Regions from separate parts of the Sinomonas halotolerans genome, predicted to be linked through region 2. Evidence: riboswitches for the same ligand, from Rfam matches in the RefSeq annotation. Region 2 holds a riboswitch; each other region holds the start of a gene.
What was found. Region 2 has a riboswitch for S-adenosylmethionine ahead of ABCQ75_RS05345 (ABC transporter ATP-binding protein). Riboswitches for the same ligand answer to the same signal wherever they lie in the genome.
Positions count from the first base shown of each region.

Region 1: another riboswitch for S-adenosylmethionine. It lies ahead of ABCQ75_RS13105 (DUF1737 domain-containing protein); the one in region 2 lies ahead of ABCQ75_RS05345 (ABC transporter ATP-binding protein).
Region 3: another riboswitch for S-adenosylmethionine. It lies ahead of ABCQ75_RS03250 (aminotransferase class V-fold PLP-dependent enzyme); the one in region 2 lies ahead of ABCQ75_RS05345 (ABC transporter ATP-binding protein).

Region 1 covers NZ_JBDFRB010000013.1:36,065-45,976, forward strand. Annotated here, with positions in the region: gene arfB (alternative ribosome rescue aminoacyl-tRNA hydrolase ArfB) at 1-89, shown strand, start outside; gene ABCQ75_RS13090 (SRPBCC family protein) at 257-694, opposite strand; gene ABCQ75_RS13095 (O-succinylhomoserine sulfhydrylase) at 700-1,908, opposite strand; gene ABCQ75_RS13100 (rhodanese-like domain-containing protein) at 1,962-2,372, opposite strand; gene ABCQ75_RS13105 (DUF1737 domain-containing protein) at 2,369-2,683, opposite strand; SAM riboswitch class IV at 2,692-2,802, opposite strand; gene ABCQ75_RS13110 (glutaminase) at 2,888-3,847, opposite strand; gene ABCQ75_RS13115 (PucR family transcriptional regulator) at 3,844-5,454, opposite strand; gene ABCQ75_RS13120 (SRPBCC family protein) at 5,657-6,154, opposite strand; gene ABCQ75_RS13125 (ArsR/SmtB family transcription factor) at 6,151-6,546, opposite strand; gene ABCQ75_RS13130 (NAD(P)/FAD-dependent oxidoreductase) at 6,653-7,948, shown strand; gene ABCQ75_RS13135 (hypothetical protein) at 8,026-8,334, opposite strand; gene ABCQ75_RS13140 (aminodeoxychorismate lyase) at 8,438-9,364, opposite strand; gene cls (cardiolipin synthase) at 9,407-9,912, shown strand, end outside.
Region 2 covers NZ_JBDFRB010000003.1:258,417-268,328, forward strand. Annotated here, with positions in the region: gene acs (acetate--CoA ligase) at 1-747, opposite strand, end outside; gene ABCQ75_RS05335 (ABC transporter permease) at 723-1,577, opposite strand; gene ABCQ75_RS05340 (aliphatic sulfonate ABC transporter substrate-binding protein) at 1,574-2,596, opposite strand; gene ABCQ75_RS05345 (ABC transporter ATP-binding protein) at 2,675-3,526, opposite strand; SAM riboswitch class I at 3,532-3,630, opposite strand; SAM riboswitch class IV at 3,797-3,908, shown strand; gene ABCQ75_RS05350 (flavin reductase family protein) at 3,945-4,427, shown strand; gene ABCQ75_RS05355 (oxygenase MpaB family protein) at 4,501-5,412, shown strand; gene ABCQ75_RS05360 (DUF503 domain-containing protein) at 5,568-5,861, shown strand; gene ABCQ75_RS05365 (hypothetical protein) at 5,884-6,339, opposite strand; gene ABCQ75_RS05370 (VOC family protein) at 6,439-6,849, opposite strand; gene ABCQ75_RS05375 (helix-turn-helix transcriptional regulator) at 6,855-7,298, opposite strand; gene ABCQ75_RS05380 (DUF1611 domain-containing protein) at 7,482-8,579, shown strand; gene ABCQ75_RS05385 (ABC transporter ATP-binding protein) at 8,576-9,912, shown strand, end outside.
Region 3 covers NZ_JBDFRB010000002.1:163,870-173,781, forward strand. Annotated here, with positions in the region: gene ftsX (permease-like cell division protein FtsX) at 1-342, shown strand, start outside; gene ABCQ75_RS03220 (peptidoglycan DD-metalloendopeptidase family protein) at 368-1,804, shown strand; gene smpB (SsrA-binding protein SmpB) at 1,949-2,422, shown strand; gene ABCQ75_RS03230 (glycoside hydrolase family 3 N-terminal domain-containing protein) at 2,475-3,815, shown strand; RNA gene ssrA (transfer-messenger RNA) at 3,890-4,258, shown strand; gene ABCQ75_RS03240 (metal-dependent transcriptional regulator) at 4,357-5,064, opposite strand; gene ABCQ75_RS03245 (class I SAM-dependent methyltransferase) at 5,123-5,881, opposite strand; gene ABCQ75_RS03250 (aminotransferase class V-fold PLP-dependent enzyme) at 5,970-7,430, opposite strand; SAM riboswitch class IV at 7,463-7,576, opposite strand; gene hisN (histidinol-phosphatase) at 7,687-8,499, opposite strand; gene rsgA (ribosome small subunit-dependent GTPase A) at 8,603-9,742, opposite strand; gene aroA (3-phosphoshikimate 1-carboxyvinyltransferase) at 9,744-9,912, opposite strand, start outside.

The DNA of each region.
Region 1 (9,912 bases), on a different contig from region 2:
CGACGCGCGGTTCCCAGGCCAGGCGCCTCGAGGCCAAGAAGCGGCGCAGCGAGACCAAGTCCGGTCGCCGCAATCCGCCCCGTGATTGATTCCGTGCGTGCCGCGTCCACGACGTTGGCCCCTCCTCGGGGACGGGACCCCTCAATCGAGGGGACGGGACCCCGCAATCGAGGGGACGGGACCCCGCAATCGAGGGGACGGGACCCCGCAATCGAGGGGACGGGACCCCGCAACGGGGTGGGGGGGAGGGGACGGGTCAGCGGAGGAGGGCGCGGAGCGCCCGTCCGTAGGCGAGCCGCGCGGCGGCAGCAGCGAGCCGCCCGAGGGGGCCGCCGAGCCGGCCGAGGGCGAAGTCCTGCTCCCAGCGGACGGACGAGCCGCCGTCGTGCGCCGAAACGGTGAGCCGGACCTCGCCCCGGATCACCTGCCCGCTCTTCACGATCCGGGCCCGCCCGGGCGCGCCGCTGGCAGGGGGAGCGACCTCGGCGACGGTCATGACATCGTCGAACCCGACGGGACCTACGGCTGTGCGCGCCACGAACCGGTGCCCGGGCCGGAGATCGCGGGCCCCGTCGGCGCCCTCGGTGAGGCGGGTCAGCGGGGCGACCCGGCCGTGGGCCCTCAGGTCGAGGACCCGGTCCCAGGCCTCGGCGGGCGGCAGCGGGGTGGTGAGCGTGATCCCGAAGCGGTGCACCTGGCTCAGCCTGCCACCGGGAGCGCGCGTCCCAGGTCCGCGATGAGGTCGCCCACGTCCTCGAGGCCCACCGAAAGCCGCACCACGCCGTCGCCCAGGCCGATCGCGGCCCGGCCCTCCGGCCCCATGGCGCGGTGCGTGGTCGTGGCGGGGTGGGTGATGAGGGACTTGGAGTCGCCGAGGTTGTTCGAGATGTCGATGACGCGCAGGCCGTTGAGCAGGCGGAACGCGGCGTCCTTGCCGTGGCCCTCGGGGGCCTCGAGCTCGAACGTGAGCACCGTGCCGCCGGCGCCCATCTGCTTGCGCGCGAGCTCGAACTGAGGGTGCGAGGGCAGGAGCGGATACTTGACCCACCGGATCCCCGGCTGCGCTTCGAGCCATTCCGCGATCGCGAGTGCGGAGGCGGATGCGTGCCGGACCCGCAGCCCCATCGTCTCGAGGCCCTTCGTGAGGACCCACGCGTTGAACGCCGAGAGCGCCGGGCCCGTGTGGCGCATGAGCTGCTTGACCGGCCCGTCGATGAACTCCTTGGGCCCGAGCACGGCGCCGCCGAGGACGCGCCCCTGCCCGTCGATGTGCTTGGTGCCCGAGTACACGACCACGTCCGCGCCGAAGTCGAGGCTCTTCTGCAGCAGCGGGGTGGCGAAGACATTGTCGACGACGACCGTCGCACCCGCCGCATGGGCCAGGTCCGCGACCGCGCGGATGTCCACGATCTCCTGCATCGGGTTGGACGGGGACTCGAAGAACACCGCCGTGGTAGGGACCGAGAGCGCCTCGGCCCACTGGTCCAGGTCCGGCCCGTCGACGAACACGGTCTCCACGCCCCAGCGCGGCAGGATCTCGTTTAGGATCACGAAGCACGAGCCGAACAGGCTCCGCGCCGCGACCACCCGGTCGCCGGCGGCGAGCAGCGCGGCGAGGGCCGTGAACACGGCGGACATCCCGGAGGCGGTGGCGAAGCACGCCTCGGCGCCCTCGATGAGGCGCAGCCGCTCCTGGAAGGTCGCGACGGACGGATTGCCGTACCGGGAGTAGACGAAGCGCTCGTCCTCGCCGGTGAAGGCGCGTTCGGCGGCCTCCGCGGACTCGTAGACGAACCCGGAGTTGAGGAACACCGCCTCGGAGGTCTCGTGGAAATCGGTGCGGAGGAGCCCTCCGCGCACGGCCTGGGTGTCCTGCCCCCAGCCGGCGGCGTCGATGCTGAAGTTCACTTGATCCTGACTGTCCTGCTCGTGGTCTTGCTCAGGGGCCTGCGGCCCCGTGCCTACTCCTGGCCCAGATTGGTGGGCAGCCCGCGGTTCTTCCACCCGTTCACAGTCCTCCGGCCGTCCGGGCCGGGGTGGCCCTCGAAGCCCTCGAGGAGGTTGTAGGCGGTGAACCCGAGGTTGGCCGCGACCTCGGCGGCCGCGGCGGAACGGGCCCCGGAGCGGCACAGGAAGATGAGGTCCGTGGAACCCGGCTCGGGGGCCTGGAGCTGGAGCTCCATGAGGAAGTCAGGGTTGGGGATCCCGCCGGCGAACACCCACGGGATGAAGAGGGGGTCGTTGTCCACGGAATGCGTGTCCGGGATGCCGATGTGGGCCCATTCCTCCTCGGTGCGCACGTCCACGAGCACGGCCCCGTCCTTGAGGCGCTGCCACGCCTGCTCCGGCGTGAGGTCGCCCGCGTAGCTCATGCGTGGCCCTCGCCCTCGTACTCGAGGCCCTCGACCGCGGAGGCCACGGCGGCGTCCGCGCGCGCGACCGCGTGCGGGAGGATCACGGCCTGCGCCACGATCACCTCGGAGCCGTTGAACGTGGCGGCGGGGGAGCCATGCAGGACGTAGCCTTCCGAGAGCGCCTGGGAGATGCGGGCACAGAACTCGCGCGTGTCCGGGCCCGTCAGGAGCCGGTACGCGAGCTTCTCCTCGCCGGGCGTGGAGGGGGCTGCCGGATCGTTGAGCGGGGTGTGCTCCGTGCCGGGCTGAGCGGTCGCGGTGTCAGTCATGGCGGGCTCCTTCGGGCTTGCTATCGAACGATCGAATGCCGAGTACTCACCTGAGGCACCCCGCCGCACGGAGGGTTGCCGGCCAGCAAGTCAGGGCTTCCGCGCTGGCACTCGTTACTCTCGGTCGAACGTAGCACGGGGCGCCGGGGCCAGCCATGGGAGCGCAGTAACGATTGGCAATACGCGGATGGGCAGGGAGGGACCTCAGAAGATGGACCAGCCGGTCCTCTCTGCGAGCTCCGCGAGGGCCGCGGCCCCGGCGATCGAATTCCCGTGCGCGTCGAGCCGCGGGCTCCACACGCAGACCGCGCAGACCCCCGGCACGATCGCGAGGATCCCGCCGCCCACGCCGCTCTTGCTCGGCAGCCCGACCCGGTAGGCGAACTCGCCCGCGGCGTCGTACATCCCGCAGGTGAGCATGACGGCGCCGAGCCGCTTCGCGACCGCGGGCGAGACGACCCGCCCGCCCGGCCCCACGCCGTCGTCCGCGAGGAACAGCCCCGCCCGGGCGACATCGGCGCAGGACATCTCGACCGAGCACTGGCGCACGTAGTGGTGCACGACGGCGTCCGCCGGGTTCCGCAGGTTGCCCAGGTCCGCGAGGAGGTGCGCGAGGGCGAGGTTGCGCCCGCTGCGGGCCAGCTCCGCGGCGAACGCGTCCTCGTTGACTGCGCCCCGGCCCGAGGGGGCGGCCAGGAGCCGGAGCACCTCGCCGCTCGCATCGCCGACGGCGTCGATGAGGTGGTCCGTGACGACGAGAGCGCCGGCATTGATGAAGGGGTTCCGGGGGATGCCCCGCTCGGCCTCGAGCTGCACGAGCGAATTGAAGGCCGTGCCGGAGGGCTCGCGGTGCACGCGGGACCAGAGGCCGCTGCCGCCGTCGTGCCCGAGCGCGAGGGCGAGGGAGAAGACCTTGGAGATGCTCTGGACCGAGAAGGGGACGGCGGCGTCCCCGGCCTCGAAGACCTCCCCCGAGGCCATGGCCACCGCGATGCCGAAGCGGGTGTGGTCGACCTCGGCAAGGTGCGGGATGGACCCGGGGACGGAGCCGAGGGCGCGTGTGGGCCGGTGCGCACGCACGAGGTCCTCGAGGAGGGCGCCGAGGCCGGGCCGTCCGGGGTCCGCCGTGCTGCGCGGGCGGGGCGGAACGGCGGTGGCCGTCACGAGCCCCCTCCCCTGAGCGCTCCGCGGGACCACAGGCCGAGGTGGAGCTGGGCGATGGCAGCGTGCGCGGGGTTGCCGAAGTCCAGGCGCGTGAGGCGCTCGGCCTTGGCCACCCGGTAGTAGACGGTGTTGCGGTGCACGCCCATGGCCCGGGCGCACGCGGCCACGTCCGCCGACGCCCCGAAGTACCCGGACAGCGTCCCGGCGAGCTCCGGGTCCCCGGTGAGGAGGTCCGTGAGGGCCCGGTGCCTGAAGCCCGAGGTGGCGAAGGCCGAGACGGCCTCGTGCAGGAGGACGTCCGTCTCGACGTCGTCGATCGCCGCGACCTGCGCGCCGGCACCCCGCAGGAGGGAGTCCATGACGGCCTCGGCCTCGGCGAGGGAGGCGTGCAGCGCGGTGAGGCTCGGGACGATCCGGCCGACGGCGACGAACGCCGTGACGCCCAAGTGCCTCTTCGCGTCGGCGGCCACGAGGCTCCCGAGGGAGCGCAGCGCGGCGGTGTCGGTGCGCGCGGCGAGGGCCGGGAGGACAGCCGCGGTGCGCCCGCCGTGCTGTCCGACGATTGCGGAGCCCTTGAAGGCGGCCGCGTGCAGCGCGACGAGGTCCGCGAGCTGGCCGTGGACGAGCTCGGCGTCCTCGGCCATGGCGTCGGCGGGGGAGACCCCGACGAGGAGGAGGCACGAGGGCGCGTCGTGCGCCACGCCGAGGGTCTTGGCGCACGCCAGCGCCTGCGCCGGCCCGGCCAGGAGGCGGTCGATGCGGTCGGCGTGCATCGTGACGGACTGCTGGTTCCGGTACCGGATCAGCTCCGACGCGGCGCGCCGCGCGGCGCCGGTGAGGGCGTAGGCGACGTTCTCGCCGAACCCAGCGCCGGTCTCCTGGAGCCAGATGTAGCCCATGATGCGCTCCCCGGCGAAGATGGCGATCGCGGCGCGCTCGCGCAGCCCCTGCTCCGGCCGGGCCGGCACGCGGACCACGCCGCGGGTCCGGTGCATCTCGCGGTACGCGCCGAGGTCCTTGAGCATGAGCTCGTACTCCCGCGGCCCGCGCCGGGTGAGGATCGAGGCCTTGCGGAGCTCGTCGATGTTGTTCGACAGGGTCGAGTACGCGAGCACGCGGTTGGCGGCGTCCTCGATCACGACGTGGCTCGAGGTGATCCTCGCGGTCGTCTGGGCCAGGGCGAACAGGTCCTCCTCGAGGAGGGCCATCGCCGCGGCCTGCGGTTCCGCGCCGTTGATCCGTCGCGCCGCGGCCGAGACGATCCGGTCCCACGGTGCCTCGGGGGCGACGAGAAGGAGCCCGACCCCGTGGGCGCGGCAGATGTCCTCGGCCTCCGCCGCCTGGTCCCCCTCGCCCTTGACCGCCACGGCGGCGGGGCCCGCCAGGGCTGCCCGCTCGATGGCCGGGACGGCGGCGCGCCCCCGCGCGCCGACGAGGCACACGAGCGCGGAGCCGACGCCGGGGTGCGCCCCGGGGACGCCTGCCAGGTCCGCCGCCTCGACGACGAGGACGCGGGCGATGTCCCGGTCCGCCTCCGCCGCGTCCAGCCTGAGCTGTGCCCATCCCGGCGGGAGGTCCGCGAGGATGCTCTTGATCGTGGAGCCCACTGCCTCTTCCTTGAAGCGCTTCCTGGCTCACTCGGAGCCACTGTGACCGCTCCATGGTAGGCGGGCGCCGGTCCCGCCCTGGTGGGTCGGGGCACAGGAAAGTGCCCCTCATCTTGGACCCGGGAACAAGGTAGGGAGCCCGTCTGCGGAGGGCGCACGACGGCGGGCGGGCACCCGCCGTCGTGCTCCTGGGGGCGAGGGGCTACTTCAGGGCCGGCTCCGCGAGGATCGCGTCGATCTGGCCCGTGGCCTCCCTGAGGCCCTCCTCCATGCCCATCTCGGCCATCCGCTGGAGCTGCTCGAGGCTGCGGAAGGTGGCGACCAGGGTCATGCGGGTCGTGCTGCCGGCCTCGTCGAGGGTCACCACGGTCGTGCTCGTGTCCTCGGGGTCCACGGGGGAGCCGTCCTCGTTGGCGAACCCGTCCAGGAACTCGAGGCGGTCCGGCGCCTCGACGCTCGTGACCTCCCACCAGCCGTAGCCGCGCTCGCCGTCGGGGCCCGTCATGTAGTAGTGCGAGCGGCCGCCGGGGACGAACTCGTGGCGCACGAACGTGGCCGGGTACCCGGGCGGGCCCCACCAGCGCTCGAGCTGGCGCGCGTCCTCCCAGACCTGCCACACCCGCTCGCGGCCGGCGGCGAACTCAGCGACGACCGTGAGGGTGAGGTTCTCGGTGTCCTTGCTGCTGCTGACGAAGGTCATGGCTGTGTGTCCTTCCCGGTGTCCTTGTCTTGCATGTCTGGAGGTGGTGCCTCTGGGCCCGGCCCGGAGAGAAGGTCCCCGATCCGGTCGATGCGCGCCCGCCAGAGCTCCTCGTAGGCGTCGAGGAGGCGGGCCGCGCGGCGCAGGGCCTCGGGGTTGGAGTGCACCACCTGCTCCCTCCCGCGCCGCTCCTTGGTGACGAGCAGGGCTCGCTCGAGCACCGCGACGTGCTTCTGCACGGCCGCGAAGCTCATGGCGTAGTTCCCCGCCAGCTCCGAGACCGACTGCTCCCGCAGCATCGAGCGGCGGAGGATGTCCCGCCGCGTCGCGTCGGCGAGCGCGCCGAAGATGCGGTCGACCTCTGGTTCGCGGAGCTGCTGATCTACAACCATTTGGTTGTACGTTAGGCCTGCCCGACCGTCCCGTCAAGGGGTGGCGATCCAACCGTTCCCCCGCCGCAGCGCAGCCGGTAGGGTGCGGCAGGTGGACGAGAACAGCATGGCCAAGGACAGCGCGGACCGCAGCGGCGCCGACAGCCACGGCCCCGACAGCCACAGCGCCGACGTGATCGTGGTCGGCGGCGGATTCGCGGGCGTGACCGCCGCGCGGGAGCTCGCGCGCAAGGGCGTCCGCGTCCTGCTGATCGACCGGAACCCCTACCACCAGTTCCAGCCCCTCCTGTACCAGGCGGCCACCGTGCAGCTCGGGGTCTCCGAGGTCGCACGCCCCCTGCGGGACATCTTCCGGGGCGAGCGGAAGGTGCGCGTCGTCGTGGCGGAGGTGACCGGCGTCGACCCCCGGGCCAAGACCGTCACCACGGCGGACGGCGGCACCTACTCGGCCGGGCACCTCGTCATCGCGGCCGGAGCGGAGGCGAACTTCTTCAACACTCCCGGCGCCGAGGAGAACGGCTTCCCGCTCTACTCCGTGGAGGACGCCGTCGACCTCGGCTCCGCGTTCGTCGCCGCCCTGGACGAGGCGGACCGGGGGGCGTACGACGGCGAGCTGCACGTCGTCGTGATCGGCGGCGGTCCCACGGGGGTCGAGACGGCGGGCGCCGTCGCGGAGACGATCAAGTACGTCATCCCCGACTACTTCTCGCCCGAGCTCGCCGGACGATGCCACGCGCACCTCGTGGACATGCTCCCCAACGTGCTCAACGCGTTCGCGGACAGGTCCAAGGAGTACGCGCAGCGCAACCTCGAGCGCATGGGCGTGCAGGTCCACCTCGGAGTGGGCGTCTCCGAGGTGACGCGGGAGAAGGTGGTGCTCGCGGACGGGACCGAGATCCCCGCCCGGATCACGGTCTGGGCCGGCGGCCTCAAGGCGAGCCCGCTCATCGCCGCAGCCGGGCTGCCGCAGGGCCGGGGCGGGCGCGTGGACGTCGACCCGGACCTCACCGTCCCGGGCTTCGAGGGCGTGTACGTGCTCGGCGACGCCGCGAACATGACCGACGCCCGCGGCGACAGGCTCCCGCAGCTCGGCTCGTGCGCCCAGCAGGCGGGCAAGTGGGCGGCGAGGAACATCCTCGCCGACCGCGCGGGCCGTCCGCGCGAGCCCTTCAAGTACGTGGACAAGGGCTACATGGCGATGGTGGGGCGGGGCTCGGCCGTTGCGGAGATCGGCCGGAAGCGGATGCTCATGACCGGGCCGCTCGCGTTCCTCGCGTGGCTCGGCGTGCACGTGGTGCTGCTCTCCGGCGGCCTGCAGAAGCTGCGCGCGCTCGTGAGCTGGCCCAGCGGGTTCATCTCCCACCGCCGCTCCTACGTGCTCCTTCCGCGCGAGCGCAGCTAGTCCGGCGGGCCGCTCCGGGGATCCTTCGCCGGGCGCCGGGCCATGCCGAGCGCCGGGCGCCGTCCCCTCGCTGCTGATCAGCTGCGGTCGGCGTCTCCGAAGCCCGTGTCCTCGTGGCCGTCGTCGTCCGGGATCCCCGCCGCGCCCGGAGCCGCGAGCGGGAGGCCGTGCCGCCGGGGCCTCTTGAGGGCGCCCGTGTGGAGCGCGGGGTGGGCCTCTCCGGGCTCGCCCGGAGGGTTGTCCCCATGCTCTGCCGGATCGCGGAGAGTGGCGAAGTCCTGGTTGTGCCCGTAGTGGGCGTCCTGCGCGTAGCCCTCGTCGAGCGGGGCATCCTCGTCGAGCGCGGGGAGTCCGGGGGGCGGCGTATCGCGATCACGGTGTTCCATATCGAAAACCTAGACGCCGCACACCGCGGCGCGCCAGCCGTCGCCCGTCCCGGGCGTTTCGCGCCGGCCGCAGACGGCCCCGCCCGCGCGGGGCCCCGCCGGCCTATGCGATCCGGTCGAAGAGCGCCGCGAGCTCGGCCGTGAGCGCCTTCGCGAGCTCGGGGTCCGTGCCCACGGGCTTCCCGTCGATCCGGTTCACGGGCGTGAGCAGCCGCACCGAGGAGATGAGCCACACGGCGTCGGCGTCGAAGAGGTCCTGCGGCTCGAGCGGCCCGTACCCGAGCTCCCACCCGGCGTCCTTCGCCGCGGCGAACAGCGCGCCCTGCGAGGTTCCCGGCAGGATCCCCGAGTCCAGCTGCGGGGTGACGAGCCTCTTGAAGGCGACCTGGCCGGCGTCGTCCGCCCCGGGTGCGCGCTCCGCATGGGCGACCAGCACCGTGGACGTGGGCCCCTCGAGGACCTTCCCGTCCGAGGAGGTGAAGATGACGTCGTCGGCGCCGTGCGCGTGGGCGTAGCGCAGCGCGGCCATGTTCACGGCATAGGAGAGCGTCTTCGCGCCGAGCAGGAGCCAGGGGGCGCGCTCGCCGAGGTCGGAGTCGTAGCCGCGGTCCAGGAGCACGACGTCGACCCCCTCCTCGCGCTGCCGCTTCGCCGCGGGCGCGGGCGCGCTCGCCGCGACCCAGCACGTGGCGGCGTGGGCGCCCTCCACCCCGCGCGTCGCGACGAGCTTGACCACCACCTCCTGCAGCGGCCCCACCGTGCGCTGGTACTCGTCCAGGGCCGTCACGACGGCGCGCTCCCACGCCTCGTGCTCGGGGACCTCGAGCTCGAGCAGCCGCGCGCTCGAGGCGAGCCGGCGCAGGTGCGCGGGGAGCTTGCGCACGTGACCGTCCATCACGAGGAGCGTCTCGAACACCCCGTCACCGCGCGTTGCCCCGAGGTCCGTGGCGAACAGCTGCGGCCTGGAGGCGTCCTCGATCCTGCCGTCCGGGTGCGCAGGGTCGAGGAACACGAGCACGGTGGAAGTCATGGGGACAGCCTAGACCGGGCGGGGCGGGCCTAGGCTGAGCCCATGCTCTTCCAGCTCCCGCTCGTGGGCCTGCTGCCCGACTGGGTCACGCTCGTCCTCGCGGTGGTGGACCTCGTGATCCGGATCGCCGTGCTCGGCATCATCCCCGGCAACAGGCGCCCCACCACGGCGATGGCGTGGCTCCTCGCGATCTTCTTCATCCCCACCGTGGGGCTCCTCCTCTTCCTCCTCTTCGGCAACTTCCGCCTCTCGCGGCGGCGGCGGGAGCAGCAGCTGCAGGTCAACGCGAGGGTGCGCGCGGCGCTTGCGGAGTCGCACGACGTCGTGACCTCCTTCCCGGGGCCCGAGTGGCTGCAGTCCGCGGCCGAGCTCAACCGGGGGCTCGGCGCGCTGCCGATGGTCAACGGCAACACCGTCCGGCTCATCCCCGAGTACGAGGACGCGCTCGCGGAGATGGCCGACGCCGTGCGCGGGGCCCAGCGGTTCGTCAACGCCGAGTTCTACATCGTCAGCTGGGACGAGACCACGGACGAGCTCTTCACGGCGCT
Region 2 (9,912 bases):
GATGAACAGCGGCGTCTCGGCGTCGAACGCCTCGGCCTCGTGCACCTCGGGCTGCGCGTCGACGAGATCGTGCCACCACACGTCGCGGCCCGGCGTCCACGCGATGTCGCTTCCGGTCCGCCTGATCACCAGCACGTGCTCGACGGCGTTGTCCCCGGCTTCCGCACCGCCGCGCACCGCGGCGTCGGCGTTCTCCTTCACCGGCACGGCCTTGCCGCGGCGGTACTGGCCGTCTGTCGTCACGAGCAGCTTGGCACCCGTGTCCTCGACACGGAACCGCAGGGCCTCGGCGGAGAAGCCGCCGAACACGAGCGAGTGAACCGCGCCGATCCGGGCGCACGCGAGCGTGATGACCACGGTCTCCACCAGCACCGGCAGGTAGACGACCACGCGGTCGCCCCTGCCGACCCCGAGGGCCGTGAGCGCGTGCGCGGCCTGGGACACGCGGCGCTGCAGGTCGGCGTACGTCACCGTGACCCGGTCGCCGGGCTCGCCCTCGAAGTGCAGCGCGACCTTGTCCCCGCGCCCGGCCGCGACGTGCCGGTCCGCGCAGTTCACCGCCGCGTTGAGCGTCCCGCCCTCGAACCAGCGGATCACCGGCGGCTCGTTGGCCGTGGCGTCCGCGGGGATCCACGTGTGCGCCGTGTCCCACGGCCGGGCCCATTCGAGCCGGCGCGCGGCGTCCTCCCAGAATGCGATGCGCTCGGGGTCGGTCTGAGTGCTCACGCCCATCGGCGCACCGCCCATCGCTCGGCGACGCCCAGAAGGGCGTCGGTGATCTTGCCGATGACCGCGAGCAGCACGATCGCGAGCAGCAGCCTGTCGGTCCGTCCGTTGTTCTGCGAGTCCGTCAGGAGGAATCCGAGCCCCATCGAGGAGGCGATGAGCTCTGCGGCGACGAGGAACAGCCACGCCTGCGCGAGTGCGAGCCGGAGGCCCGAGAAGATCGCGGGGACGATCGCGGGCAGCTGGATCGTGGTCAGCAGCCTCACCCCGGCGAGCCCGAACGCGCGCCCGGCCTCCACGAGCTTGCGGTCCACGTGGCGCAGCGCGAGGTACACCGTGGTGAAAACGGGGAAGAACGCGCCGATCGCGATGAGCGTGAGCTTCGAGTTCTCGCCGATCTTGAGCCACAGGATGAGCAGTGGCACCCACGCGAGCGAGGGCACCGCGCGCAGCGCGCCGATGGTCGGCGAGAGCAGCCGGTCCGCCCATGCGGACAGCCCCACGAGCGAGCCGAGCGCGAGCCCCAGCGCCCCGCCGATCACGAACCCGAGCAGCACCCGCTGGGTAGAGATCCCGACGTGGCTCCACAGCTCCCCGCGTGCCACGAGCTCGGCGCCGGCAGCGACCACCGCGCCGGGGGCGGGCAGCTGGACCGCGCTGAACAGGCCCGCCGCGGTGGTCCACTGCCACAGCGCAAGCAGGGCGAGGGGCACGACGGCGCCGATCGCCGCGCGCTTCAGGCCCGCCCTCGCGTCGGGGCGCCCGGCGCGCGCGACGGCGAGGTCCGCCGCCGCTGCCCGCCCGCCGTCGTCGTGCGTCGCCTCGGTGCGGACTCCCTCAGCGTCGCTCACTTGACTGCCTTGGACACGAGGCCCGGCTCGAAGAGGGACGCGAGCGCCTCGTCGATCCGGTCCTGGCCGGAGACGTCGCCCGAGGCGACGAAGATCGGCCCGACCTTCTCGAGGACCTTGCGCTGGGCCTCTCCCGGAACTGGGTCGATCGCGAGGCGTGTGCGCTCCTTGAGGACCTTGGCGGCCACCGCGGGCTCGATCCCGGCGGCCTTGGCGAGGATCTCGGTGGTCTCCTCGAGGTTGGACGCAGCCCATCCGCGGGCCTTCTCGTACACGTCCACGACGGCCTGGGCCTGCTCGGGGCGCTCGGCGAGGAAGGACTCGGTCGCGTTGAGGAAGCCGTAGGTGTTGAAGTCGATGTTGCGGAAGAGGAGCTTCGCGCCGTTCTGCTCGGCGGCGGCCATGATCGGGTCGAGGCCCGCCCACGCGTCCACCGAGCCGTTCTCGAGGGCCGTGCGGCCGTCCGCGTGCTGGAGGTTCTGCACCGTCACGTCAGACTGCGCGAGCCCGTTCGCCTCGAGGGCCTGGAGCAGGAAGAAGTACGGGTCCGTGCCCTTGGTCGCGGCGATCTGCTTGCCCTTGAGGTCCGCGACCGACGAGACCGCGGAGCCCTTGGCGACCACGAGGGCGGACCACTCGGGCTGGGAGTAGAGGCTGATCGTCTTGATGGGGGAGCCGTTGGCGCGGGCGAGGAGGGCGGCGGAGCCCGCGGTCGAGCCGACGTCGACCGCGCCGGAGCGGAGCGCCTCGTTGGCCTTGTTGGAGCCCGCGGACTGGACCCAGGTGACCGTCACTCCGGGGAGCGCCTCTTCGAGCCAGCCCTTCTCCTTGATGACCAGGCTCAGCGGGTTGTAGGTGGCCCAGTCGATGTTCAGGGCGCCGTCCTTTCCACCTGCGGCGGTTGCGGCGGCCTCGCCGCCAGCGCCTTCGCCGGCGCACGCGGTCAGGCCGAGGGCGAGGGCGCCGAGGCCGAGGCCGAGGACGGAGCGGCGGGTGGAGGACGGGTTCAGGGCAGGCATGGATGACCTCTTCTACGGAGTTTCGTGGGGGTGGAATGCGCGGGTCCGCCCGCTTCGCGGCGGTGGCCCGGCAGGGAGTCAGTGATGGTGGGTGTCGACGCCGAGCGTCGTCAGGAGGGTGCGGCGCAGACCGACGAGGGCCGCATCGTCGCGGTCGCGCGGACGGGCGCCCGGGACCTCGAGGACGTGCTTGACCCTCGCCCCGGGAATTCCGTGGTCGGAGCCGAGGACCACCACACGGTCGGCGAGTTGGAGGGCCTCGTCCACGTCGTGTGTCACGAGGAGCACCGTGGTCGGCTCGGCCTCGTGGACGCGCAGGAGGAGGTCCTGCATCTTCATCCGGGTGAGTGCGTCGAGTGCGCCGAACGGCTCGTCGAGCAGCAGGACGCCGGGCCTGCGGGCGAGGGCGCGCGCCAGAGAGGCCCGCTGCGCCATTCCGCCGGAGATCTCGGCCGGCCTGTATCCGGCGCAGTGGTCGAGCCCCACGAGGTGGAGGAGCCTCTCGACCGAGGCCTGCCCCTCGCGCCTGTCCGTGGTGCGGGGAAGGCCGAGGGCCACGTTCTCCTGGACGCTGAGCCACGGGGCGAGACGGGGCTCCTGGAAGCCCACAGCGCAGCGCTCCGAGATTCCCGTGCTCGGCGTGCCGTCCACGAGCAGCTCGCCCTCGGCGGGTGTGTCCAGGCCGGCGGCGATGCGAAGGAGGGTCGATTTCCCCGAGCCGCTCGGGCCGAGGAGCGCGACGATCTCGCCGGGGACGAGCGTGAGGTGGACGTCCCGCAGGACCCGTGTGACGGCGTCGTGCGCGCCCTTTTCGGCGCGAGAGCCGCGGCGCGCGGCGAAGGCCTGGCCCACCGCACGGAACTCGAGGGACGCCGCGCGCGTGGTGCCGGCGCGCGGAGCGGAAAGGGTCGCGACAGCGGAAGAACTCATGTGCATCTCCATCGGTCCTGGCTGAAGCACCTGTGGCCCGCGCAAAGGGGCCATGGTTGCTGCGGCGTCATTGAGCCAGATCTCTCGGCCGCTCGGGATGGTTCACCCCACTGTGGCCCACGGTCCGCGGTCAGACCAAACCGATGCGTGCGCGTGCGTAACAATCCGCTCCCGACTCCCGCAACGCTTCGCGGAATGTTTCGCCGATTGTTGCGACGCACTTCGGCGCGGTGGACTCTTCCCTGCCGGGTTTCCTACTCTGGAGTGCAGGATCAAGAGTCCCGGCGCAAAGCTCTGGCTGGCCGGGCGGCAACCCTCTCCCGTAGTGGGGTGCCCCAGATGAGGATCCGGCCGCGGTGGCCATCCGCGGCAAGTACGGCGCCCGCACGTGGGCGTCCGGCTACTGCTGGAGGAGCGCATGACCGTGACATCCCTGGATCTCGTGAGCGGCGCGGAGCTCCGCCGCGCCATGGGGCACTGGGCCACGGGCATCGCTGTCATCACCACAGCGGACGGCGGCACCCGGGCGGGCCTCGTGAGCAACTCGTTCACGTCGATCAGCCTGCACCCGCCGCTCGTCTCGTGGGCGGTGGACAAGAAGTCCACGTCATTCGAGGTGTGGAACCGGACCGACAACTACGCCGTGCACATCCTGTCCGAGTCCCGCCGGGACCTCGTGCAGCGGTTCGTGGCGAAGGGGACGGACAAGTTCGCGGGACTGGCCTGGGAGCCCGGCGTGCTGGGCTCGCCGATCGTTGCCGACGACGTCCCGCGCCTCGAGTGTCGCCTCTGGCAGCGGGTGGACGCGGGGGACCACGTCATCCTCATCGGCGAGGTGGTCAGCGTCTCGGATGCGGACGGCTTCGTCCCCCTGACCAACCACGTGTACTGGGCAAAGTAGCTCTCGCCTTCGGGCTGCGGGCCGCCGGGGCCCGACTCCCCACACCGGAGGGGTCCCGGCGTAGCCTCAAGATGTGCCTTTCGATGTGCTCGCGCCTCTGGGTTCCCGCCTGCGGCTGACGTTCCTCGGCCAGCCCACGGGGGTCCCCGCGTGGGAGACCGCCCTCGAGGACGGCGACGACGCGGGCTTCTTCGCGCCCGACTCCGCCGTCTGGGCCGTCCACGGCCGCATGGCCACGATCCCGGGCGGCATCCGTGCGCTCCTCACCCAGACGCTGCATCCGGGCGTCCTCGCGGGAGTGGTGGAGCACTCCGACTACCGCCGCGACCCGCTTGCGCGCCTCGCGGGCACGATCCGGTGGATCTTCACCGTCACGTACGGCGACATGGCAGCCGCGCGGCGCGCGTGCGCGTGGGTGAGAGGCCGGCATCGGCCCGTCGAGGGCGAGTACGTCTCCGCCCGTGGCGCCTACGAGCACTATTCCGCCAATGACCCCGTGCTCGCCGCGTGGGTGCACCTGGCGTTCACCGACGCGTTCCTGCGCACCTACGAGGCCTTCGTGGGGCCGGTGCCCGGCGGCGCGGACAGGTACGTCGCCGAATGGGCCGTGGCCGGGGAGCTCATGGGAGTCGCCGACCCGCCGCGCTCCGATGCCGCCCTCCGCGCGCGGCTGGAGGCGTACGACGCCGACGGGCAGCTCGGGGGCGGGCCCCGGGTGGAGGAGGTGGTCGCCTTCCTCAGACGCCCGCCGCTGGATCCGATGCTGCGGCCCGGCTACGCCATCCTGTTCAACGCGGTCCTCGAGTCGATGCCCGCGCGGCATCTGGCCCTCCTCGGGCTGCAGCGCCCGCATCTGGGCCCGGTCCCGCTCCCGGTGCGGGCCGCCGCGAAGGCGACGCTCGCCGTCGTCGGCCGGGCCCTGGACCCGATGCTGCCCGCCGAGGCCGCAGCCCGCCGCCGCCTGGCCAGGCTCGGGGCGCTCTGACGCGGGGTCACCTCCCGGGGACGCGGGGTCACCTCCCGAGGACGCGGGGTCAGCTCCCGGGGACGCGGGGTCAGCTCCCGGGGACGCGGGGTCAGCTCCCGGGGACGCGGGGCCAAGGAGTGACCGCGGGCCGCCGGGACGGGGAGAATGGCCCCATGTGGATCGCGTGGATCGAGTTCGACCTCCTGCTCGGGGACGTGCACTCGCTCAAGGAGAAGCGCTCCGTGGTGAGGCCCATCGTCGCCGAGGTGCGCAAGCGGTTCGACGTCTCCGTGGCGGAGGTCGGCGAGATGGACCTGCACCGCAGGGCGCGCATCGGGGCGAGCCTCGTGAGCGCGGACCGTGCCCACGCCGTCGACGTGCTCGATGCGGTGGAACGCCTCGTGGCCGGCCGCCCCGAAGTGGACCTCCTCAGCGCCCGGCGCCGCGAGCTCCACAGCGAGGACTGACCTCGCCGGCCGGCGAGGCCGCTCAGCGGACGAAGAGCGTCACAACGTGCAGCACACTGAGGGCCGCCCCGGCGACCGCCATGGCCGAGACGCGCGCGGCCCTCATCCTCGAGCGCGCGAAGGACCCCCACGCGGACAGGACCGAGAACGCGAGCGGCAGGGCGGCCAGGAGCGCGCCGATCCACGGGACGAGCCCGAGCGTGACGGACATGAGCCCGAACCCGAGCGCGGCGCCGCCGAGCACGGTCGCGAGGCGGGATGCGGGCCTGCGGGGCCGTAGGCCGCGCGGCTCGGCGGTGGACCGGCCGGCGTCGGGGACGGGCCGGGGCTGCGGAGCGGACGACGACGGGATCCCCGGTCCGCGCACGAGCTCGCCCCCGCGCGGCGCGCCAGTGCCACCCGGCGGGACGCCGTCAGGCCAGTAGGCGCTCGGGTCCCGGTACGGGTTCCGCCGCGGGGCCGGTCCTGGGGTGCTCACCGTTCGATTATCGCCGGATCCGCCGCGCCGTGTCCTCAGGGTTCACCCTGAGCGGACCCTTGGCCTGCCGTGACCCGGCCTGCGAGGGGCCCAGCCGGCTCAGGCCGCTTCGCGGATCCGGATGAGGTTGCCGGCCGGGTCCCGGAAGGCGCAGTCGCGGAAGCCGTACGGCTGGTCGGTGGGCTCCTGGACCACCTCGGCGTCCGCTGCCTGGACCTTCTCGAACGTCCCGTCCAGGTCTGGCGTGGCGAGCAGGATCCACCCGTAGGTGCCCTTGGCCATCATCTCGGAGATGGTGCGGCGCTCGTCCTCGGTGATCCCCGGGTCGACGGCCGGTGGGGCGAGGAGGATCGAGGTGTCCGGCTGCCCGGCCGGGCCGACGGTGATCCAGCGCATGGCGCCCTGGCCCACGTCGCTGCGGACCTCGAATCCGAGCACGTCGCGGTAGAACGCGAGCGACGCCTCGGGGTCGGTGTGGGGGAGGGGTGTGGTGTGGATGGTGATGTCCATGGCCATCACGGTACGGGCACGGGGCCGGGGGGCGCTTCTCGATTCCTGACCGGCCGCGCCACGTGCTTGGCGATGCACGGCAGCATGCCCTCGAACGGGTCTGCGCCCTGCTCGCGGTACATGCTGGGCGGGACGCCCACGAGCTCGGCGAACCGCGTGCTGAACGTGCCGAGCGAGGAGAACCCGACCGCGAAGCACACCTCGGTGACGCTCAGGTCCCCGCGCCGAAGGAGCGCCATGGCGCGCTCGATCCGACGCGTCATGAGGTACTGGTACGGCGATTCGCCGTAGGCCCGGCGGAACTGGCGGCTGAAGTGCCCGGCGGACATGTGCACGCCGCGGGCCAGGGCCTCGACGTCCAGCGGCCGCGCGTACTCGCGGTCCATGCGGTCGCGGGCGCTCCGGAGGAGGGCAAGGTCCCTCAGGCTCGGGGCGGACGACGGCGGCACGCACCTGATGGTGTCAGCCCTGCCGCCGCTGTGTCGAGACGTGCGGTTCCCGCGATGGCTGCGGATTCCTGCTGGCCGCTTACGGACTCGGGGGCCGGCGCGCCCTATGGTTGGTCTGGGTCGAGCAGTGGCCCCGCCGTGAGGCCACGGCATCCGCACCTCTGCCCCGAGAAAGGGAACACCGTGACGGCCACCGTCCACAGGAACACTCAAGCGGCATCCGCCCCCCTGGAGGGGGAGCGCCTCGCGCGGGCCAAGAAGGCCTACACCACACGCTTCGCGGCGCGCAGCATTGCCGCGGCCCCCTCCGGGTACCGGCTTCTCACGGGGCCTTCGACAGTGCCTGCGCCCGGTGACATCGTGCTTGCGAGGGTCGAGTCGATCGGACAGCTCAAACGGCTCGAGAGCCCGGACTCGCGGCGCCAGTTCCTCTTCGAGGGGGATGAGGTGCTCCTCGCCTACGGCCACCGCTACGCAGCGGACAACGTGCTCGCCGAGGTGCCCGGCGATCTGGGCCCGTGCCATCTCGTGGCCGCCGGCGGCATCGCAGGCTCCGTCACTGCGAGCCACGGCGACCTCGCCGGGCCGACTCGGCTGGTGCCCCAGGGCATCGTGGCCGACGCACGGGGGCGCCTGACGCTTTCGCGGTTCGCGCCGCGACAGGTCGACCCAGCGGCCATCGGGCCGGTGGCCCCGCACGTCATCGCAGTGCTCGGCACATCGATGAACGCCGGCAAGTCCACCTCTGCAGCCTGCCTCGTGAAGGGGCTCGCCGCGTCCGGGCTCCGGGTGGCCGCCGGAAAGGCCACGGGCACAGGGGCGGGCGGGGACCCTTGGCTGTTCGCCGACGCGGGGGCCTCCCCGGTCCTGGACTTCACGGACTTCGGCTATCCCAGCACGTTCCGGCTCGCCGCCGAGGAACTCGGCGTGCTGGCCGCCAATGTGGTGAGCGCCCTCGCAGAGTCCGCGCCGGACGTGATCGTGGTGGAGATCGCAGACGGCGTCTACCAGGAGGAGACCCGGCGGCTGCTGGCCGATCCAGTGCTGCACTCCCTCGTGGACTCCGTCATCTTCGCCGCGGCGGACGCGCTGGGCGCTTCAGCAGGGGTGGCCCTCCTGAGGGATGCGGGTCTTCCTCCTGCCGCGGTCTCGGGCGTCGTCACAGCCTCCCCGCTCGCCTCCGCCGAGGCCGCGGGCGTGCTTGACATCCCGGTGATCGGGACCCGGCAGCTGGCCGAGCCCAGGACGGCGCAGCGGTTCCTGGGCCGATCGACGGCGTGAGTCCGACCCGAGGGCAGGAGCCTCGGACCCCGCTTCCGGGCTTCCCCGGGTTCTTCACTGCGGGGCGCAGGGGGCTGCTTGTCGTCCTGATCGGCACGGGGACCGCGATCGCACTGCTCTCCGCCGCGACCGCGTGGCTCGTGTCCCTGCTCTCGAGCACGCCGGATTCCGGGCAGCGTGTGCTGCTGGTCGTCGGCCTTCTCGGTCTCGTCGGTGCGGCGGCTGGGCTGCGGATCCTCGAGCGGGTCCTCGCGGAGAGGCTCGGCCAGAGCTATGTGCACGAGATCCGCCTCGGACTGCTCCGCGGTGCCCTTGCCCCGGGGCGCGGGCCGTCGCTCGGGATCACCGTGGCAAGGACGAGCAATGACCTGAACAGTGTGCGGAACTGGGTGGTCCTGGGCATTGCGGCGGCAGCGTCCGGGCTTCCCCTCGTGCTGGTCCTGACCGCCTCGCTCTGGCTCATGGCCCCGCCGCTCGCCGTGGCGGTGATGGTTCCCCTGCTGGCGGCGACGGCACTCCTGGCGTGGCTGTCCGGGCCGACCCGCGCACGGGCTGGAGCGCTCCGCAAGGCCAGAGGGCGTCTGGCCGGCCAGGTCACTGACACGGTCAATGCGGCGACGGCGATCCGCGCCGGCGCGGGCGAAGACCGCGAGCTGGGCAGGATCGACGCGCTCGGGCGGGACGTTGCGGGCGCTGCGGTCCGCCGCGCGGTCCTCGCAGGCTCGCTCCGGGCCAGTGCAGCCGCCGCAGCCTCGGCCACCGCCGTCTCCGCCGCCGCGACTGGAGCGTTCATGGGGCTCGACCCCGGCCTCATCGCCGCAGCGCTCACCGTGGTCAGCCTCACCGCCACCCCGGTCCACGATCTGGGACGCATTGTCGAGTACCGCCAGAGCTACCTCGCGGCCCGCGCCGCGATCCTCCCCGGCCTCGCCGCAGCACCGGTTCTCCTGCGCAGTGGAACGCCGGACCAGCCCCCAGCCGGGCCGCCCCGAGCCGCTGCCGAGCCCCGCACCAAGGAGCCCGAGGGGATGGGGACGGTGGAGCCCGAGGGGCTGAGGACGGTCGAGTTCGATCTCGGGGGCGTCCGTGCCGCGCCGCTGCGCGCTGTTCCCGGGCAGTGCGTCCACGTCACGGCGGCCGACCATACGGCCATCGACGAGCTGTTCTCAGCCCTTCTGGACGGCCGGGCGGCACCCTTCGTCTGGATCGACGGGATCCGCCTCTCCGAGATGGACGGCCGTCTGCGCCGGCGCTCCCTGGGCTATGCGGCCCGGGCGCTCGCCCTCGAACGGGGACGCCTCGGACGTGCGCTCAGGTACCGAAGGCCTGGGGC
Region 3 (9,912 bases), on a different contig from region 2:
TGCGCGATCCTGCTCATAGCCACGACCATCCGGCTCTCGGCCTTCAGCAGGAGGCGCGAGACCGGGATCATGCGCCTGGTCGGCGCCTCCAAGCTCATGATCCAGCTGCCGTTCGTGCTCGAGGGCGTCATCGCCGCAGCGGTCGGTGCGGTGCTCGCGGCCGGCACCCTGTGGGCAGTCGCCCGATTCTTCCTCGGCGAGGTCCTCGCCAAGCAGTACCCGGACACGGCGTTCATCTCGCCGTCTCAGACGCTCGTGCTGGCGCCGCTGCTCATCCTCTTGGGCGCGGTGCTCGCGGGCGTGTCGTCGATGCTGACCCTCCGTCGGTATCTCAAGGTCTGAGCGGCAGGAGGCCATCATGGTGGACATGGACGAACGCGCAGTGCATCACCCCGCTCCCGGACCGCGCCGGATCAGCACCCGGGCCCGCAGGGCAGGCGGCGCAGTGCTCGCGGCTGCCCTCCTGGCGGTGCTCGTCGCGTCGGGGCCGGCGGCGACCGCCGACGAGCTGGACGACCAGAAGGAACGGCTCGCCCAGCAGGCAAGGGAGACGCAGCAGTCCCTCGAGTTCCTCGACGGGAGGATCGCGAAGACCGCGGCGGATCTCGCAGCACACCGCGCGAAGCTGCCCGGCGCCCAGCAGGCCCTGCTCGAGGCCCAGGGGCGTGTCACGGCGGCGACGAACGAGGTACGGGCTCTCGCCGTCCGCGTGGACGCCGCGCAGCAGTCGAAGGCGAAGATCACGGCCCAGATCGAGGCGGACCGCGGCAAGATCGACGAGACCAAGAAGCTCATCGGGCAGATCGCGAGCCAGGCCTACAAGAGCGGCGGCGTGCCCTCGAACCTGTCGCTCATCTTCGGGTCCTCGGGGGGCGGGAGCCTCGCGGGGTCGATCGACCTCGCAGACCAGGCCATGCGCAGCCAGAACGTCGCGCTCGAGAAGCTCTCCCAGCAGAGCGCCGCGAACGTCAACGCCGAGGCGCGCCTCGCAGCGGTGGAGGCCGAGATCACCGATCTGAAGGCCCAGGCGGACGAGGCGCTGCGCAAGGAGCAGGCGGCCCGGGACGAGGCAGCGAGCCGCAAGGCGGAGGTCGACCGGCTCATCGCCTCCACGAGCCGCCTGAACTCCGAGCTCGAGGCCGCCCGCCCTGCGATCAGGGAGAAGATCGCGGCCCTCAAGGAGCAGCAGGACAGGGTCGCGGCGCAGATCGTCGAGCGCGACCGGAGGCTGCGCGAGGCGTGGCTCGCAGAGCAGCGCCGCATCGCGGAGCAGCGCGCTGCGGAGGCGCGCCGGGCGGCACTCGCCGCCGGCCGCGCCGCGGCCGAGGCCGAGGCGGCCGCCCGCGCGGCCCGCGAGTCGGCCACCCAGACCGGCTCGCCGTCGGCCTTCGGCCTCATGAACCCGTTCAGGGGAGTGCCCATCACCTCGGGCTTCGGCTGGCGGGCCACTCCGCCGGGGTCGATCGACTTCTACGGCACGGGGGGCTACATGCACACGGGCATCGACTTCGGCGCCGCGTGCGGGACCCCGATCTACGCCCCCGCCGCCGGCACCGTCACCACGGCCGGATGGCTCAACAATGGCGGCGGCAACACGGTGATGATCTCCCACGGCGTGGTCCAGGGGAACTCGCTCACCACCGTCTTCTACCACAACAGCACGGTGGCGGTCGGGGCCGGGCAGCGCGTGAGCCAGGGCCAGCTGATCGCCTACTCGGGCACCTCCGGCAACTCCACCGGATGCCACTCGCACTTCGAGACGTGGCTCAACGGTTCGCCGGTGGACCCGATGCAGCTGCTGTAGCCCGTTAGGCTGCTGCAGCCCCTTGCGCTGCTGCAGCCCGATGCCGCTGCTGTAGACTGGACGTCCCCGTCAAGGGCCGCCGGATCCACGCGTGACCGGCCGGCTCCCTGGGCCACCCGACCGATTCGACCGAGGAGTGCAGCCGTGCCGAAAGAGAGTGGCCGGAAGGTTGTGGCCACCAACCGCAAGGCCCGGCACGAGTACACGATCCTTGACACGTGGGAGGCCGGACTCGTCCTCATGGGCACCGAGGTGAAGTCGCTGCGCGAGGGCCACATTGCCCTCGGGGACGGCTTCTGCCAGTTCTCCGGCGGTGAGCTGTGGCTCGAGGCCGTCAACATCCCCGAGTACACTCAGGGCTCGTGGACCAACCACCCCTCGAAAAGGCGGCGCAAGCTGCTGCTGCACCGCGAGGAGCTGGCGAAGATCGAGCAGAAGGTCAATGAGGCTGGCCTGACGGTCGTCCCGCTGCAGGTCTACTTCAACGACGGCCGCGCGAAGGTCGAGATCGCCCTCGCGCGGGGCAAGAGGGACTACGACAAGCGGCAGGCCCTGCGTGAGGCGCAGGACAAGCGCGAGGCGCTGCGCGAGATGCGGGCCCGGAACCGCCGCCGCTGAGACGGCATTCAGCCTGCGGCACGGCCGCTGGTGGGAAGGTGACAGACTGGCAATGGCACCGATCCGCCTGACGCGAGCCCGTCTTGCCGCTCTCCCCCTGGCCCTGCGCCTCGCACTCGTCGCTGCGGGGCTCGCGCTGGTCATCGTCCTGGCCGCGGTGGTCCCGCGGCTCGTCTCCGCGCCCTCCGGCCCGCCTGCGTCCGGGTCGGCCGCGACGTCCCCTTCAGGCAGGGGCACGACGGCGCCGAGTGGCACTGCGTCCACGTCGCCGTCGTCGGCCCCCGGATCCTTCAGCGCCACAGCGCGAACCTCCTCGCCCCCGCGCAGCGCCCCGCCGCCGACCCGCGCGCAGAGCGCGCTCGCCCGGCTCAGCCTCGAGCAGCGCGCGGCGCAGGCGATGATGGTCGGCGCGCCGGTGGCGGGGGCAGACGTGGCCACGCTCGAGGCACTCCGCGCCTCGCGCGCCGCCAACGTCTTCCTCAGGGGGCGCACGACGGCGGGCTCCGCGGCCGTCGCCGAGACGGTCGCCACGCTGCGGGCCGCCGTCCGCTCCACGTCGCCCCAGAGCCCGTTCGTGGCGACGGACCAGGAGGGCGGCGCCGTCCAGGTGCTGCGGGGGCCGGGTTTCACCGACATGCCCGCCGCGGTCGAGCAGGGCCGCATGGCCCCTGCGGCCCTGCGCCGCGCGGCCGCCGGCTGGGGGAGGGAGCTGGCGGCGGTGGGCATCACGGTGAACCTAGCGCCGGTGCTGGACACCGTCCCGTCGGCTGGCTTCGCGCCGCGGAACGCCCCGATCGGGCAGTGGGGACGAGAGTACGGATACACGCCGGAGGCCGTCGCGGCGCACGGGATCGCGTTCGCGCAGGGGATGGCGGACGGCGGGGTCGCTGCGGTGCCCAAGCACTTCCCCGGCCTGGGCCGCGTGACGGCCAACACTGACACCGCGAGCGGCGTCAGCGATCCGGCCACGACGCGCAAGGACCCGTACATCGCACCCTTCGCCGGCGCGGTCGCGGCGGGCGCAGAGTGGCTCATGGTCTCCAACGCGAGGTATCCGGCGATCGACCCCGGCAGGGACGCCGTGTTCTCGCCGACGGTGATGCGGGGGATGCTGCGCGGGGACCTGGGCTTCCGAGGCATCATCATCTCGGACGACATCTGCGACGCCGCTCAGCTCGCACCGGTCCCTCCGGAGCGGCGGGGCGCCGACTTCCTCGCCGCTGGCGGCACGATGGCCCTGTGCACGAACAGCGTCCTCGCGCCGCGCGTCTGGCAGGGGATCGTGGACCGCGCCCGCGCCGACCGGGCGTTCGCGCGGACCGTGGACGACGCCGCCCTCCGCGTCCTCGAGGCCAAGGAGCGCGCCGGCCTGCTCCGCGAGGCGCCGGAATAATCCCCGGGGCGAGGGCGCTATACTGGATGTTCCGGGTCGCCGAGAGGGGATCCGGGCAGTTTGACAACTGAAGAGGGGATGATCGGTTTCGACGATGTAGGTCGCGACAGGTGAAGCGGGCCGAGGATGCAGAGTCATCTCGTCAACGCTCTCTGCAAACCAATAAGTGCCAACTCTAAGCGCACTGACTTCGCTCTCGCTGCCTAAGTAGCGAGCAAGTCCGTCAGCCCGGGACTGCTGTCGACCCGGATCCTGGCGTCATCTAGACGGCCACTGCTGCCAGCCCTCGTCATCGGGGCTGGTGGGACTCTTCGATGACTGGGCCCGGGTCAGCCACTTGCGTGCATGATGGCTGGGGCCGAGAAATCCCGAAGCACGCTGCGCCCGGAGAAGCCCTGGCAAAACCGCATCGGACGGGGGTTCAATTCCCCCCATCTCCACTCTTGTGAAGGGACATCCTTCACGGATGAGTCGCGACATCCCAGAACACCCCCGGTCTTCGGACCGGGGGTGTTCTGCGTTCGGGCCGCCGCCGCGCCCACTACTGCCCGAGCGTGCACCCGGCGTGGGGCCGGCCGCTCTCGACCCAGAGGGAGTCGGCCACCTCGTCCGCGACGTCGAAGTCCCGCTCCGCGCCGCCCTCGCGGATCCGCACCACGAGCGGCCCGCCGAAGGGCTTGCGCCGCACGACGACGACGTCGGAGTCGAGCGCGATGTGCTCGGTGGCGAGGTAGCGCAGGAGGTCCGGGTTGTCGTCGCTGATGCGGGTGATGCGGCCCTCGTGGCCGGCGTCGAGCTCGCTGAGGCGGTGCGCGTCGGGGCGTTCCACGGCGCCGGACGCGCTCGGGATCGGGTCCCCGTGCGGGTCCCGCCCGGGGTGGCCCAGTTTGGCGGCCAGCCGTTCGACGAAGAGGTCGGAGACCGCGTGCTCGAGGTGCTCCGCCTCGTCGTGCACCTCGTCCCAGCGGTACCCGAGCTCGTTGACCAGGAACGTCTCGAGGAGCCGGTGCCGGCGGACCATGCGCAGGGCCAGCTCGCGGCCGGCGTCGGTGAGCCGCACGGCGCCGTAGGGCTGGTGGTCCACGAGGCCCTGGTCCTTGAGCTTGCGCACCATCTCGGAGACGGAGGAGTTGGCGACGCCGAGGCGTGCGGCCAGCTGCGAGGACGTGATGGGCTTGTCCTGCCACTCCGTGAAGGAGTAGATGACCTTCACGTAGTCCTCGGTGGACGATGATGGCGCGCTCTTCACCCCACCAGCCTACCCAAGCGGGGGCAGTGCACGGGGACGCGTCTGGCCCCTTCCCGCGTCAGCGGGCGGCAGCCCGCCACGCCTGCGTGAGGTAGGGCAGCGCGAGGGACTCGCCGGGTGCGTGCCCGAGGTGCTCGTAGAGGTACCAGGCGAGGTTGTCCTCGACCCGTGCCCGGTGGTGGGCGTCGGCGCGGAGGTAGTAGCTGCGGGACTGCGCGAGCTCCACGATTCCTTCCGGCGTGGTCCGGTCCTCCCAGGGGAACAGGGCGGACTCCCAGCCCGTGAGCTCAGGCCCGGTGGGCGGGCGGTACCCGGGCCTGTGGACGTCCCCGGCGTGCATGATCCGGGTCAGGCGGTGCACCCACGGGACGGAGGTGTCGAGCTGGTTCCAGACCAGGCCGGCGCGGCCGCCCGTGCGCAGCAGCCGGGCCGCCTCGCGCGTCGCGGCGGCATGGTCGAACCAGTGCCACGCCTGCGCGGCGACCACGAGGTCCGCGCAGCCGTCGGGCAGTCCCGTGGCCTCGGCGGGCGCCACGACGCAGCGCACCGCGGGGTGGCTGCGCGAGAGCTGGGCGAGCATGTCCGCCGAGGGGTCCACGGCCGTGACCTCGAGCCCGCGCTCGAGGAGGAGTGCGGCGAACTTCCCCGTGCCGGCGCCGAAGTCGACCGCAGTCCGCGCCCCGGCCGGGATGAGCCATTCCGCGGACTCCGGCGGGTAGCCCGGACGGACCCTCTCGTAGTGCTCGCCGCCGGCCTCGAACGCCCGGGCGAGCTCCCGGCGTCGTGCGTCATGCAGCTTCGGACCGCCGCGTCCCATGGCACCTCCCGTTCGTCCCAGCCCTCCACTCTACGCGGACACGCGGCGGCGGGACGCGGGCTGCGGGGCCTCAGGCCTCTGCGGTGCCTCAGACGTCTGCCGCGCAGGGCGCGGCGCCAGCGGTGCCCGGGGTGTTGGGAGCCCACGCGGGGAAAGGCCGGGGATCGTGCGCGGGGACCCAGCGGCCCGCGTCCACGCGGTAGTCCCCGCCCAGCCCGCCGGACACGAGCGCCTCGACACCGGCCACGAGCCGCCTGACGTCCTCGAGCCTCGAGCCGACGCCGAAGCTCGCCCGCAGCGAACCCGAGGGCAGCCCCAGCCGCCGCAGCACCGGATGCGCGCAGAACCGCCCGTCCCGCACGCCGACCCCGTGCTCGGCCGAGAGGTAGGCGGCGGCCAGGCCCGCGTCGTGCCCGGCAACGGAGAAGTTGACGACGCCGATCGTCCCTCCGCCGGTGACGTCGCCCGGGGCGCCTCCCGCATGGTCCGCGAACAGCGTGTGGACCTTGACGCCGTCGACCGCCGTGAGGCCGGCGATGAGCGCCGAGCGCAGCTGCAGCTCGTGGAGGTCCCACGCCGTGGGGTTGAGCCCGGCGAGGACCTGGGCGGCCTTGGCAAGGGTCGCCGCGCCGAGCACGTTCGGTGAGCCGGCCTCGTGCCTCGCGGGCCCGGTGGCCCATGTCGCGGAGTCGAGCCGCACGTCCTTCACGGCACCCCCGCCGGCGAGGTACGGCGCGCCGGCGTCGAGCCAGTCGGGCCTGCCCACGAGCACCCCGGCGCCGAACGGCGCGTACAGCTTGTGGCCCGAGAACGCGAGATAGTCGATGTCCGCCTGCCCCGCGCCATCCCCGGCCATGTCGATGCGGCGGTGCGGCGCGAGCTGCGCGGCGTCCACCGCGATCCGGGCCCCGTGCGCGTGGGCGAGGGCGGCGAGCTCGGCGACAGGCAGCACCTCGCCCGTGACGTTCGAGGCGCCCGTCACCGCGAGCAGGGCCACGGTCCCGTCGGCGAGGGCGAGCCGGACCCGTTCGACGGTCTCCTCGAGCGTGTCGGCCGCGACGACGCTGCGGTGCGGCCGCGCCTGCCAGGGCAGGAGGTTCGCGTGGTGCTCGAGGTCGAGGTAGAGCACCTCTCCCGTGCGGGGGAGGCAGCGGGCGAGGAGGTTGAGCGCGTCGGTGGTGTTGCGGGTGAAGACCACCGCGTCGTCGGCCCGGGCGCCGACGAACGAGCGCACCGTGCTGCGCGCATTCTCGTACAGGCTCGTCGAGACCTGGGACGCATAGCCGGCTCCCCGGTGCACGCTCGCGTAGTAGGGGAGGATCTCGGCCAGATAGTCGGCGACCTCGGCGAGGGCGGGGGCGGAGGCCGCATAGTCGAGGTTCGCGTACCGCACCTCCCCGCCGCCCACGAGCGGCGCGAGCAGCGCGCCTCCGACCACCTCGGCGAGGGGCTCGACGGCGTGCGGGTAGTCGGCGTCGTCGATCCGGGACAGCCGGGACACCGGGGAAACCGGGGAAGGGCCGGGAAGGGTGGGCAGGGCAGTGTCCATGGCAGAGTCCTCGCGTTGGAGGGACCCGTGGGGGTCCGCGCTTGCCGGGTCCGCTCCGGACCGGCCTGGTCGTCACCCGGGGCACCCCACCGCGTCAGGAGGGTTGCCGGCCAGCAAACCGGGGTTTCGCGCTGGCACTCGTGACCTGTTGAAGAGAGTAGGCCACGGACGCGCGGGCGCGCATCCGTGGCCTACGGGGAACGGTCCTCTGTGACGAAATTCGACGTGGCATCCGCCAAGAGGTCCGGCCCCGGAATCAGAGGAGGTCGTCGTAGCCCGGGGTCAGGCGGGAGAGGACCTCGGAGTGGAGAATCCCGTTCGTGGCCACGGCATTGCCTCCCCACGGCCCGTCCTCTCCCTCGAGCGAGGTGAAGCGGCCGCCGGCCTCGGTGACGATCGGCACGAGCGCCGCCATGTCGTAGAGCGCCAGCTCCGGCTCGGTGGCGATGTCGACGGCGCCCTCGGCAAGGAGGCAGTAGGACCAGAAGTCGCCGTACGCGCGCGTGCGCCAGACGTCCTCGGTGAGGCCCAGGAAGCTGTCCAGCGTGCCCCGTTCCTTCCACCCGCTCAGGCTCGAGTAGGACAGGGAAGCGTCCTCGAGGCGCGACACGTTGCTCACGTGCAGCCGCGTCGCGGACGCGAGGGACCGGCCCGTATAGGCGCCGGCGCCCTTGACCGCCCACCACCGGCGGCCCAGCGCCGGGGCGCTGACCACCCCGACCACGACCTCGTCCCCGTCCGCGAGGGCGATGAGCGTGGCCCACACCGGGACGCCGCGCACGAAGTTCTTCGTCCCGTCGATCGGGTCGATGATCCAGCGGCGGGAGCCGTGCCCCGTGGTCCCGAACTCCTCGCCCACCACGGCGTCCCGCGGACGCGAGCGGGAGAGCTGCCCCCGGATGGCCTCCTCCGCGGCCCGGTCGGCGTCGGTGACGGGCGTGAGGTCCGGCTTGGTCTCGACCTTGAGGTCGAGGGCCTTGAACCTCTCCATCGTCTGGGCGTCGACGGAGTCGGCCAGCACGTGTGCGAGGCGGAGGTCGTCGTTGTACGTCTCGGGGGCAGCGATCATGGCACTTACGCTATCGCCTCGCCGCGAACGGCCGGGGGAGGCGCCGCGTCGTGGGCGCCGCGGGTGTGGGCGTGGAGGCGCCGCGTCGTGGGCGCCGCCGCGTTCAGCTGCCGAGGACCTTGGACTCCTGCGCCTCCTCGCGGGGGTCTGCGCCGAGGAGGCGTCGCAGGGAAGCGAGGCGGGCGGGACCGGCGTCGCCCGCCTCGCCGTCCGCGACCCAGGCGTCGAGGCCGCAGCCCACGGCCGCGGCGTCGTGCCGGCATCCGCGCTCGCAGGCCTCGGTGCCGGGTTCGAGGTCCGGGAAGGCGGCGAGGATGCGGTCCGGGTCCACGTGGGCGAGCCCGAACGAGCGGATGCCGGGGGTGTCGATGATCCAGCTGCCCGGCGGCGCGTCGGCGAGCCGCAGGGCGAGCGCAGAGGAGGAGGTGTGCCGCCCGCGCCCGGTGACGGCGTTGACGCCGCCGGTGGCGCGGTCCGCCCCCGTGAGGGCGTTGACCATGGTGGACTTGCCGACCCCGGAGTGGCCCAGGAGCACGGTGACGCGGCCGCCGAGCTCGGCGCGGAGCGTCTCGACCGCTGCGGCGTCGAGCCGTGCGGAGGAGCCGTCGGCGGCGCGGGCATCGATGCTGGCCGCTTCCGCGGCGGCCCCTTGGCCGGTGTCCTCGCCCGGAGCCGCGGGCCCGGCCGTGCGGCTCACGACGACGGTCAGCGGCAGCTGCTCGTAGGTCGCCAGGAGTGGGGCGGGATCCTTGAGGTCCGCCTTGGTCACGAGGAGGAGCGGCTCGATCCCGGCGTCGTACGCGGCGACGAGTGCACGGTCGATGAAGCCCGTGCGCGGTTCGGGGTTGGCGGCCGCGACCACGATCACGAGCTGGTCGGCATTGGCGACGACGACCCGCTCGACCGGGTCCGTGTCGTCCGCGCTGCGCCGCAGGAGGGTGGAGCGCTCCTCGACCCGCACGAGCCGCGCGAGCGTGTCGGGCCCGCCGCTCACGTCCCCCACAAGGCCCACGAAGTCCCCGGGGACCACCGGGGTGCGCCTCAGCTCGCGCGCACGGGCCGCGATGACAAGCCGCTCGTCCGGCGTGTCCTCGGCGACGATCGCCGTGTAGCGGCCGCGGTCCACCGTGACGATGCGCCCGAGCACGGCGTCCTCATGGCTCGGGCGGTCCTTGGTCCTCGGCCGGCTGCCGCGCTTGTTCGGCCGGACGCGGACGTCGCTCTCGTCCCACTCGCGCGGCATGTCAGGCGTTGGCTCCCTCGTGGCCGACTGCGTGCTGCACGTCTGAGGGCTGCCCGGCGTCGCGTTCGACGGCGCTGCTCCCCTGGGCGAGCATGCGGGCCCACATCTGGGGGAACTCCGGCATGGTCTTCGACGTCGTGGCGATGTCGTCCACCTCGACGCCCTCGACG